Regions from separate parts of the Mesorhizobium sp. M2A.F.Ca.ET.043.05.1.1 genome, predicted to be linked through region 2. Evidence: predicted binding sites of a transcription regulator. Region 2 holds the regulator's gene; each other region holds the start of a gene.
The links. Region 2 encodes PhoB, which activates phosphate uptake and scavenging genes when phosphate is short. Its sites were predicted from a motif close to TGTCATNNANCTGTCAT; they were not measured.

Region 1 (3,983 bases), 2.0 Mb from region 2:
TGATCCGCACCACCTCGCACGACCGGCTGATCGAGCTCACCGAGAACGCCACGGTTCCGGTCATCAACGGGCTGACCAACGATACGCATCCCTGCCAGCTCATGGCCGACATCATGACCTTCGAGGAGCATCGCGGCCCGGTGGCCGGCAAGACCTTTGCCTGGACCGGCGACGGCAACAATGTGCTGCACTCGCTGCTCGAAGCCTCGGCCCGGTTCCGTTTCAACTTGAATGTCGCGGTGCCGGAAGGCAGCGAGCCTTTCGAGAAATATGTCGATTGGTCGAAAGCCAATGGCGGCAAGGTCCGGTTTGCCAAATCCGCCGAGGAAGCCGTCGACCAGGCCGATTGCGTCGTCACCGACAGCTGGGTCTCGATGGGCCAGGAGCACCGCGCTCGCGGCCACAACGTCTTCCTGCCCTATCAGGTCAACGCGGCGCTTATGGCCAAGGCCAAGCCCGATGCGTTGTTCATGCACTGCCTGCCGGCGCATCGCGGCGAAGAGGTCACCGACGAGGTGATCGACGGGCCGCATTCGGTGGTCTTCGATGAGGCCGAGAACCGGCTGCACGCCCAGAAGGCGGTGCTGGCCTGGTGCCTGGGCGCTTGAGAAGGGCGGACCTGACCGCTTCCGGCCAGATTGGGGTCAACTTGATCTGGGGACAGGTGATGCCTATTTGCGGGCCATCACGTAAATTGAACGCGCTTCGACGCATGCGGCTCATCGGGTTGCATGGCTGCGCCCCGGAGTTTTGTCATGTTGGAAACCCAGACCTTGGCTGAGCATAAACCCCAACTCGGTGAATTCGGCTTCGCCGGCGACGACCACGTCGTGCCTTACGAGGTCGCGCCGCTCGATGTGCGCGGCCGCACCGTGCAGCTCGGGCCGATGCTCGACGCTATTTTGAGCCGCCACAATTATCCCGAGCCCGTCGCCCGCCTGCTGGCGGAAGCCTGCGTGCTCACCGTGCTGCTCGGCACATCGCTTAAATTCGAAGGCAAGTTCATCCTGCAGACCCGCACCGATGGGCCGGTCGACATGCTGGTGGCCGATTTCACCACGCCGCAGGCCTTGCGTGCCTATGCTCGCTTCGACGCCGACCGGCTGCAGGCGCTGACCGACGCCGGCGAGACCTCGCAGCAGGCTCTGCTCGGCAACGGCGTGTTGGCTTTGACCATCGACCAGGGCGCGCACACGCAGCGCTACCAGGGCATCGTCCAGCTCGACGGCACCTCGCTGGAGGACGCCGCGCGCACCTATTTCCGCCAGTCGGAGCAGATCCCGACCGATATTAAGATGTCGGTCGCCAAGCTGGTCACGCCCGGCCCGGCCGGCGCGCGCGAGCAGTGGCGGGCCGGCGGCATCCTGGCGCAGTTCCTGCCTCAGGCGCCGGAGCGCATGCGCATTCCCGATATTTCGGGCGGCGACGGCGACGACCGCGAGCTGACGGACCACCCGGCCGACAATTCCTGGCAGGAATTGCTGGCGCTGCTCGGCACCATCGAGCCGACCGAGCTGATCGACCCCACGGTCGGCGCCGAGCGGCTGCTCTACCGGCTGTTCCACGAGCACGGCGTGCGCGTCTTCCGCAGCGTGCCCGTCGACGACCAGTGCTCCTGCTCGCGCGAGAAGATCCACGGCATCCTCCAAGGCTTCTCGGCTGAGGAGATCAAGGACTCGACCGAGGAGGGCGGCATCCACGTCGCCTGCGAGTTCTGCTCGACGCAATACGACTTCGACCCGGCAGAGTTCGCGGTGGAGTAAGAAAGCTCCGGTTCCTCGCCCCACGAAGTGGGGAGAGGTGGCCCGGCGAAGCCGGGACGGAGAGGGGTCTTTGGCATAGCTGGTAACCCGCTGTCCAAAGACGCCTGAGCGCATATCTCGTGTTCGCTCCCGCGCCAATCCCTCCGCGGAGATTTGGCCTCGCGTAGGTCGTCCCCCTCTCCGTCCCGGCTTCGCCGGGACACCTCTCCCCAGCTTTGCGGGGGTGAGGAACCCAAGTTCTCTAATTCACCGTCCGCCTTGTCCCCGGCATGTCGAGCGAAAACGCCGGAATGGCGATGTCGAACGTCTCGCCGCGGCCGTTGCGCATCGTGTAGTGGCCGACCATGATGCCCGACGGTGTCGAGAGCGGGCAGCCTGACGTGTATTGATAGCTGTCGCCGGGATTGAGCTCCGGCTGGTCGCCGACGACGCCGGCGCCGCGCACCTCCTCGACACGGCCCTGGCCGTCGGTGATGTGCCAGTAGCGCGACAGAAGCTGCACGAAATCGTCGGAGCGGTTGTCGATTGTCACCTGATAGCCCCAGACATAGCGGTTCTCCGACGGATCGGATCTGTCCTCCAGATAGAAGGGTCTGACCAGCACTTCGATGTTGCGCGTCACTGCGCGATACATGGGCCACTCCGGTTGCCACGGCGGAACATTTCGTCGCGCTTCCCTGTTGGACGCGCAGCGCCGACCATTCTGCCAGCCTTGTAGCGCACGTGGCGAAAAACAATGTCATTTAAGTGACACATGACAATGTTGGTGTGCACAAACCGTGCCGGGCGACTCGGGCGCTCTGTGACTGATGAAACAGCCGCATGCGGCCAAGAGCAATTCCAGGAAAAGTGTGAGCGGTTTTCCGTCCGGAATTGCGTGAAAACAAAGAGATAGGGTGACCAGATCTCGATGGAACTGACTACCGCAGCCGGCCTGGCTTCGTCAGCCCTTCTTCTCTCGAACCTCGCCAGCATCCTGCTAGCCGCGTCGCGGCTGAAACGAAGACATGTCATTGCGCCGCCCGTCGGCGCGCAGCCGGTCTCGATCATCGTTCCTTCGCGCGGCGTCGAGCCGTTCACGCAGGAGACCCTTCAGCGCGCCTTCTCGCTCGACTGGCCGCGCTATGAGCTGATCTTCTGCGTCGCGCATGCCGAGGACCCGGTGGTGAGGCTCATCGATGCGGCGATCGCGCGCCACCCGAAGCTTCCGGCGCGGTTGTTGATCGGCGACGACCATATCAGCGCCAATCCCAAGCTCAACAACTGCGTCAAGGGCTGGCAGGCGGCGCGGCACGATTGGGTCGTCCTCGCCGATTCCAACGTGATGATGCCGAGGGACTATGTCCAGCAACTGATGGCGGCATGGCGCCCGGATACCGGCCTCGTCTGCTCGACGCCGATCGGTTCGCGGCCGGACGGCTTTTGGGCCGAAGTCGAATGCGCCTTCCTCAACACGCTGCAGGCGCGCTGGCAATATGCCGGCGAGGCGCTCGGCCTCGGCTTCGCCCAGGGCAAGAGCATGCTGTGGAACAAGCCGATGCTGGACGCCAATGGCGGCATCCAGGCCTTGGCCGCCGAGATCGCCGAGGACGCGGCCGCCACCAAGCTGGTCAACAGCCTGGGCCTGCGCGTCAACCTCGTCGCCTCGCCCTTCGAGCAGCCGCTCGGCCAGCGCAGCTTCGCCGAGATATGGTCGCGACAGACGCGCTGGGCGCGGCTGCGGCGGGTGACGTTCCCGCTGTTCTTCGCGCCCGAGATTCTGACCGGCGCGGCGGTGCCGCTGCTGCTGGCGCTGATTGCCGCGGCAAGCGCCGGCGTCAGCCTGCCCACCACGGCTTTGTGCGTGCTGGCGATCGCCTACCTGCCGGAATGCCTGCTGGCCTTGGCCAAGGGCTGGTACCTGTCGCCGCGCAGCGTCACGGCGATGATCATGCGTGATGCCATGCTGCCCGCCATCTGGGCGCGCGCCTGGTTCGGCGGCGCCGTCGAATGGCGCGGCAATGCGATGACCATCCGCACCCGCGAGCTGACAGAACTCGAGGAGATCGCCTGAACCGTCTGAGGCGATCTCCCACGGTATTTTCCGGCTTATTTTGCCGCCTTCAGCGCCTGCTCGACGTCCTCCAGCAGATCGTCGGTGTCCTCCAGGCCGACCGAGAGCCTGAGCGTGCCGGGACCGATGCCGAGCTCGGCACGTGCCTCGTCGCTCAGGTTCTTGTG
Region 2 (3,983 bases):
TGAAGTCCTTGGCGCCGGCGATGTCGCCCATCTTCTTGCCGTCGGCGAGCTGCGAGGCGATCTCGGCGGCATTCTTGCCGAGCTCGCGCGCGTCCTTCCATACCGACACGGTCTGCGTGCCGAGCGCGATGCGGTTCAGCGCCGCGTGGTCGCCGTCCTGGCCCGAGACCGGAACGGTGCCGGCCAGCCCTTGCGCCGTCAGCGCCGCGACGACGCCGCCGGCGGTGCCGTCATTGGCGGCCACGACCGCGTCGACCTTGTTGTCGTTGGCGGTCAGGAACTGCTCCATGTTCTTCTGCGCGTTGGCGGGCAGCCAGCCGTCGGTATAGGCCTCGCCGACATTCTTGATCTTGCCGCTGTCGATCGCCTCCTTCAGCACTTCCATGGAACCCGAGAACAGGAAGTCGGCGTTCGGATCGGAACCCGAGCCCTTGATGAAGACGTAGTTGCCTTCGGGCTTGGCCTTGAACACCTCACGGGCCTGCATGCGGCCGACTTCCTTATTGTCGAAGGTCAGGTAGAAAACGTCCTTGTTCTCGATCAGGCGGTCGTAGCCGACGACCGGGATGCCCTCATCGAGCGCCTTCTGCACCGCCGGGCCGATTGCCGAGGCATCCTGCGCCAGGATGATCAGTGAATTGGCGCCCTGCGAGATCAGGCTTTCGACGTCGGTCAGTTGCTTGCCCGGATTGGACTGCGCGTCGGCCGAAATATACTTATCGCCGGCGGCCTCGATGGCGGCCTTCATCGCCGCTTCGTCGGTCTTCCAGCGCTCTTCCTGGAAATTCGACCACGAGACGCCGATCACCTTGCCCTTCGCCTCGGCGACCGAAGCCAGCGTCAGCGACATGGCAACACCCGCCAGAATGGCGGCTGCGAATTTGTTCATAATATCCTCCCTGCGCCCTGTGCGGCGCGACCCAGACTGGCCCGAAGGCCGGCATAGAGGCTTTTTTTCGAGCCTCAAAAAAATAGTGGTCCAGCGAAATGAAGCTGTCAACCGAGATTCTGATGGCATCTGATGGGTCCAGGCATTTTTTTCGGAGTCCGCAATAAATAATGACATCAGCTTTGGCTTCTGCCACTATCCTTAGCGTGTCAGCGACAGGCCATGGCATCATCACAAGGCCGCGATGACCGGGGAGGACGTGCGAGACGATGTCGGTCGGAATCCGTCACGACGATTTGCGCCGGCGCAACCGCGCCATGGTGATTTCGGCCGTGCGCCGCGCCGGCCAGCCATCGCGGACGGAAATTGCCGCCACCACCGGCCTCAGCCACTCGACCATTTCGGCAATCTCCGCCGATCTGATCCAGGAGGGCATCCTCACCGAGATCAAGGCCAGCGAGCCGACGGCGTTGAAACGCGGCCGGCCGCAGATCGGCCTGGCGCTGAACCCCGAAGCCGCCGCAGTGCTTACGGTGGTGCTGTCGCTGAACTTCCTGTCGGTCGCCGTCATCGACTATGCCGGCCAGGTGATCGCCGAGGAGCAGCGGCGCCTGGACACGCTGGTCATGCCGCGCGACGAGTTGATCGGCGAGTGCCTGGCGATCGTCCGGCGCCGGCTGCAGGATCCCGATCTCGACGTGGGCAGCGTCGCCCGCATCGCCATGGGCATTCAAGGCATCACCGATTCCCACGCGCGCGCCATGCTGTGGTCGCCGATCACGCCGCTGACCGACATTCCGTTCGCCGACATCCTGGAGAGGGAATTCGGCATCCCCGCCACCATGGAGAACGACTGCAACATGATGGCAGTGGCGCTGCGATGGCGCGATCCCGAGCGCTATCGCGACAATTTCATCGCCATCCTGCTCTCGCACGGCATCGGCATGGGCCTTGTGCTAAAGGGCGAATTGTTCACCGGCACGCATTCCTCCGGCGGCGAGTTCGGCCACATGATCCATCGTCCGGGCGGCGCGCTTTGCCGCTGCGGCCGGCGCGGCTGCGTCGAGGCCTATGCCGGCAACTACGCCATCTGGCGCAGCGCCATGGGGATAAGCGAGGACGCCGCGCCGACCGACGTCGGCGACGCCGACATGCGCGCGCTGGCCGTAAAGGCCCGACAGGAGGACGGCCCCGAACGGGAAGCCTATCGTCGGGCCGGCGAAGCGCTGGGCTTCGGCCTGGGCAGCCTGTTCGCCCTTATCGATCCGGCGCCTGTCGCCATGGTCGGGGTCAGCGCCGCCGCCTTCGACCTGATCGAGCCGGCGCTGAGGGAGGCGATCGCCCAGACCGCCGGCGGCCAGCACTCGAACTCGATCTCCTTCGACAGCGAACCCAACGAGCTGCCGCTGATCCGCGAAGGCTGCGCCATGCGCGCGCTGACCTTCGTCGACCAGGAGATTTTCGCGCCGGGGGTCCAGACGAGGTCCGGCGCCGCGGGGAAGAACGTCGCCTAAGCGGGTTTCTGATTCGCCGGAGATAAGCGAAGGCCTTTGAGCTTCGTCATTCCAGGGCGGAGCAACGCGAACCGGAGCGTAGACCCTGGAATCCATGCCGTTACCTGGATCGTAGGGCGCAGCGGCGCAGAATTCTGGACCGTCGCGACGCGTCGAAGTCACGGAATGGATCCTCGGGTCTGCGCTGCGTCGCTGCGCTCCTTGCTCCGCCCGTGGATGACGAAGCACGAGCGTCTCGGCTACTCACCAGCGCATGCGATCCGGTAGCGGACGCATCAATTCCACGAACGGTGAACCTAATCCTCGCGAATGGCGTAACCCGCCCCGCGGATGGTGCGGATGACGTCGGGCATGCGGCCGTTGTTGACGGCCTTGCGCAGGCGGCCGACATGCACGTCCACCGTGCGCTCGTCGATATAGATCGTCTCGCCCCAGACATTGTCGAGCAGCTGGCTGCGCGAGAACACGCGGCCCGGATGCCGCATCATGAACTCGAGCAGGCGGAACTCGGTCGGGCCGAGCCTGATCTCGCTCTTCTTGCGGTAGACGCGGTGCGATTCGCGGTCGAGCACGATGTCGCCGACCTTGAGCACGCTGGACAACACCTCCGGCTTGGCGCGGCGCAGCAGCGCCTTGACGCGCGCCATGAACTCCGGCGTCGAGAACGGCTTGACCAGATAGTCGTCGGCGCCGGTGGACAAACCTCGAACCCGATCGCTTTCCTCACCGCGCGCGGTGAGCATGATGATCGGCAGCCGCTCGGTCTCGGGCCGCATCCTGAGACGCCGGCAAAGCTCGATGCCGGAAACCGCCGGCACCATCCAGTCGAGCACGAGCAGGTCGGGGACATTTTCCTGAAGGCGGATTTCGGCCTCGTCGCCGCGGGTCACCACTTCCACCTGGTAACCCTCAGATTCGAGATTGTAGCGGAGCAGCACCCCCAGCGGCTCCTCGTCCTCCACCACCATGATGCGTGGCGCGATCATCGGGGTAACCTTTTCCGTCAGGCGGCCGGCGCCGACATTGCCGTCTCGTCCTGCTTCGGACGGTTGGCGGGCAATTGCGTGCCGGTCAGCACATAATAGGCGTTCTCGGCGATGTTGGTCACATGGTCACCAATGCGCTCGAGGTTCTTGGCGCAGAACAGAAGATGCGTGCAAGCGGTGATGTTGCGCGGATCTTCCATCATGTAGGTCAACAGTTCGCGGAAGACGGAGGTGTATTTGACGTCGATGCGTTCGTCGTCGTTGCGAAGCTTGGCCAGCGCCGTGGCATCGCCCACCGTGTATTCCTGGATCACGCCCTGGACCTGGATCAGCACCAGTTGCGCCATGGAATCGATCGAATGCGTGAGGTCGCGCGGGGCGGTGCTGACGCCGACCGACCCGACGCGCTTGGCGATGTTCTTGGCGAGATCGCCGATGCGCTCGAGGTCGCCCGCCATGCGGATCGAGCCGACCACGTGGCGAAGATCGTCCGCCATCGGCTGGCGCTTGGCGATCAGCGTGATGGCGCGGTCGTCAAGCTCGCGCTGACGCGCGTCCATGATGGCATCGTCGGAGACGACGCGCTGCGCCAGC
Region 3 (3,983 bases), 3.4 Mb from region 2:
GGCGACGCCGAGGCGGGTCGCGGCGATGCGGGCGCTGAGCACCATGCAGGCGGCCAAGGAGGCATAGAGCAGGTCAAGCGGGCTGAAGCCGGGCGCGCTGACCTGCGTGACGACACCGACCGCGCCGCCGGTCGGCGTCGTGATTGCCGGCAGACCGCCCGGCGGCAGGACGGCGAGCGCGCCGGCCTTGCGGGTTCTGACCTTGAGGTCCGCCATCGTGTCGTCTCCAGTTTGGCGGCTATTGATAGCTGACGGGGTTTGACAAGGACAACCTGCAATGTCAGCGCTGCCCCTCATTGTCCTGCCGGACATTTCTCCCCGTACAGTGACGGGAGAAAGGGCTTGTCGCGGGCGTCACGTCCTGGCCTTCTCCCCGTTCACGGGGAGAAGGTGCCCGAAGGGCGGATGAGGGGTAAAGCGGTGCCAGGCAGTTAAACTTGGCGCCCCACGAAGGCCCCTCTCCGTCCGCTTCGCGGCTCCCCGCCTTTGGCGGGGCGAGGAAACGGCTACTTCGTCAGATCCAGCGCCGCCGTCAGGTCGCCCATCGGCGGCTGGTCGTTGTTGCGCAGCGCCTTGTCGCGGGCGACGATGCCTTGCAGCACCGGCAGGTCGTAGCGGTTGGTGATGAAGCGCAGGATCGAGGTGGTGTCGTACTGCGTGTGGTCGACCATGCCCATCTTCGCATAGGGCGAGATGATGAAGGCCGGGACGCGGTTGCCGGGGCCCCAGCGGTCGGCCTTGGGCGGCGCGACGTGATCCCAGAAGCCGCCATTCTCATCATAGGTGACGACCACCAGCATATGCGCCCATTGCGGGCTCTTCTCCAGATGCGAAACGATGTCGGCCAGATGCTGGTCGCCCGAGGTCACGTCGGCATAGCCGGCATGTTCGTTGAGGTTGCCCTGCGGCTTGTAGAAGGAGACCTGCGGCAGCTTCCCGTCGTCGATCGCCTTGATGAACTCTTCGCCGCCGAGGCCGCCGTCCTTGATGTGCTCGGCGCGCGCGGCGGTGCCGGGCGCATAGGCCGCGAAATAGTTGAAGGGCTGGTGGTGGAACTGGAAGTTGGGCACGGGCGTCGCGTTCTTGCCGTCGAGCGCCGCCTGCCATGCGCCAGAGTACCAGGCCCAGGAAATGCCCTTCAGCGACAGGAGATCGCCGATGGTGATCTCGTGCTGCGGCGGCAGCGTGGTCGGCGCAGCCGGGTCGGCGAGCGCCTTGTCGCCGCCCTCGGCCGGCTTGTTGGCGCTCGGCTGGTAGGGCGGCTGCATGGTGTTGACGGCATAAAAGTCTGGGGTGATGGCGCCGTCATTGGCGAATTTCGGCACGCCGCCAAGTGCGGAGGCGGGCGAATTGTCGGCCGGCTTCAGCGTCACGCCATCCGGCTCGACGATGGCGATCTGGCCCTTCACCGGGCTGGTATCGGCATTCGGGTAGTAGGGCGCGCAGGCGCAGGCGAGCATGAAGTGGTTGAGGAAGGAGCCGCCGAAGGCGCCCTGGAAGAAATTGTCGGCCAGCACGTATTTCTTAGCGATGCTCCACATCGGCAGGTTGGAGCCGTCGTAATGGCCCATCACCAGCCCGCCGGAATCGGCCCAGGCGACGAACTTGTCGTTCTTGCCGCCGTCGATCTGCATCTGCTCCTGGTAGAAGCGGTGCCAGAGATCATGCGTGACGACGTTGGTGCCTTCGTTGAAGCCCTTGGGATCGTCGATGGCGAAGGTCGCGTTGGCGAGATGGGCGGTCTGCGCTTCCGTCACCGCCGGCGTGACGCCCTTGCCGGTCAGCCCGCCCCAGGCCGGCGGCAGTTCGGGGAGCGGCTTGCCGTCACGGTCGAGCTGGCGCGCCTGGCCGGGCGAGACGTTGGCCAGGCCGTTGGCGCCGGGGAAGCCGCCATAGAGGTTATCGAAGCTGCGGTTCTCGGCGTAGATAACCACGACGGTGTCGATCTTGTCGTAGCCGGGAGGAGCCGCATGGGCAGCAGCGGAGAGCGATGCCAGCGCCGTGGTGGCGAGGCAAAGGGAGAGAAGGGACCGGGTCATTGAAGGATGCCTCGTGGCTGGGGAATGGCTGGAGGACGGCAACGCAGGAACGCAACTGCATCAATGCCCAGCTACTTCGACGCCTTGTCACCTTTGTGACAGTTCCGTCCCGGTCAAACACGGTTTCGTGAGCGAGAAAGCCGGTCATCAATCCGTTGCACTCGATCCTTACGTCGCGAAGGAAACTTGGCGAAAGAAATCAAGGATGTCGCCGAAGACGATGGGATTGAGGAATCACGCGATCGCCCTGCTGGCAGCTTCGATCGTCGGCTTGACCGCACCCGCCAATACCGCGGAGCCGTTGCGCGTCCATCCCGGCCCAATGACGCGCGCGCAAGCCTTCGCCCGCGCCGACGCGCTGACGGCGCTTGGGCGGCAGATGTTCTTCGACCCTTCGCTGTCTGCTTCCGGCAAGCAGGCCTGCTCGACCTGCCACGATCCCAACCACGCTTTCGGACCGGCCTCGGCCTCGCCGGTCGAGATGGGCGGAGCCAAGCTCGACCAGCCCGGCGTGCGCGCCGTGCCGTCGCTGCGCTATTTGCAGGCGGCGCCAGCCTTCACCGAGCATTTCTACGACTCCGAGGACGAAGGCGACGAGAGCGTCGACAACGGCCCGACCGGCGGCCTGACCTGGGATGGCCGCGCCGACCACGGCAAGGACCAGGCGAGGATCCCGCTGCTGTCGCCCTTCGAGATGGGCAATAAGGATGAGGCTGAGGTGGCCGCCAGCCTGCGCAAGGCGCCCTATGAAGAAGCCTTCAAGGCGGCCTTTGGCGCCGATGTCTTCGACCATCCGCAGGACGCTTTCGACGCCGCGGTGGAAGCGCTCGGCACCTTCGAGCAGAGCAGCGCCGATTTCTATCCCTATTCCAGCCGCTACGACGCCTTCCTCGCCGGCAAGGCGCAGCTTTCGGCGCAGGAATTGCGCGGACGCATGCTGTTCGAGGACGAGGCGAAGGGCAATTGCGCGAGCTGCCATCTGAGCAAGCCGGCCAATGACGGCGAGCCGCCGCAATTCACCGACTATGGCCTGATCGCGATTGCCGTGCCGCGCAATCCGGCGATCCCCGCCAATGCCGATCCTGATTATTTCGACCTCGGCCTGTGCGGCCCGCTGCGCACCGACTTCAAGGGCCGCGCCGAATATTGCGGCCTGTTCAAGACGCCGACGCTGCGCAACGTGGCCCTGCGCAAAAGCTTCTTCCACAATGGCTACTTCCATACATTGCGGGACGCGGTCGCCTTCTACGCCAGCCGCGACAGCGACCCCGCGCGCTGGTATCCGAAGAAGACCGACGGCACGGTCGACAAATTCGACGACCTGCCGAAAGCCTACTGGCCGAACCTCAACACCGACCCGCCGTTCAACGGCAGAAAGCCCGGCGACAAGCCGGCGCTGACCGATGCCGAGATCGACGACATCGTCGCCTTCCTCGGCACGCTGACCGACGCCGACCAAGCGGGGCACTGAGGCCGGGGGCCAGTCAGAAAGGCGCGCCGCAAGATTGATTCAAGGCGGCGCGGGCTCGGTTGCCGCTTCTCATTGCGCGAGCGCGTAGCGGCTCACCACCATGCCGCAGGCATAGGACTTCGAGCCGAGGAGCGTCAGCCTGGCAAACCCGCTCTTGTCGAAGATGCGGCGGCCGCTGCCCAGAACCGCCGGATTGATGAAGAGCTGGAACTCGTCGACCAGGCCGGCGGCGATCAGCGCCGAGGCGAAGCCGGCGCCGCCGAACACGGCGATGTCGCTGCCTTCGCCCTGCTTCAGCGCGTCGACCTCGCGTGGCAGGTCGCCGCTTACGACCCGTGTCCGTTCCCAGCGCGACGCTGCAAGCTTGTCGCTCGCGACGACCTTCTCGGCCTCGACGATGCGCTGCGCGAAAGCATAGAAGCGATCCTTCGGATATTTCTTCGCCGCATTGCCCCAATGGGTAAGGTAGCCCT

Region 1: a site for PhoB is predicted at 2,501-2,517, ahead of EJ069_RS20075 (ceramide glucosyltransferase). Genes of this name have one in related genera too.
Region 3: a site for PhoB is predicted at 2,182-2,198, ahead of EJ069_RS13350 (acid phosphatase). Genes of this name have one in related genera too.

What each region holds. Positions count from the first base shown of each region.
Region 1 covers NZ_CP034446.1:4,125,571-4,129,553, reverse strand. Annotated here, with positions in the region: gene argF (ornithine carbamoyltransferase) at 1-608, shown strand, start outside; gene EJ069_RS20085 (Hsp33 family molecular chaperone) at 732-1,763, shown strand; gene apaG (Co2+/Mg2+ efflux protein ApaG) at 2,005-2,397, opposite strand; gene EJ069_RS20075 (ceramide glucosyltransferase) at 2,674-3,816, shown strand; gene EJ069_RS20070 (O-succinylhomoserine sulfhydrylase) at 3,852-3,983, opposite strand, start outside.
Region 2 covers NZ_CP034446.1:6,090,041-6,094,023, reverse strand. Annotated here, with positions in the region: gene xylF (D-xylose ABC transporter substrate-binding protein) at 1-889, opposite strand, end outside; gene EJ069_RS29365 (ROK family protein) at 1,159-2,403, shown strand; gene phoB (phosphate regulon transcriptional regulator PhoB) at 2,700-3,389, opposite strand; gene phoU (phosphate signaling complex protein PhoU) at 3,407-3,983, opposite strand, start outside.
Region 3 covers NZ_CP034446.1:2,698,926-2,702,908, forward strand. Annotated here, with positions in the region: gene EJ069_RS13345 (OsmC family protein) at 1-216, opposite strand, end outside; gene EJ069_RS13350 (acid phosphatase) at 507-2,039, opposite strand; gene EJ069_RS13355 (cytochrome-c peroxidase) at 2,245-3,510, shown strand; gene EJ069_RS13360 (dihydrofolate reductase family protein) at 3,580-3,983, opposite strand, start outside.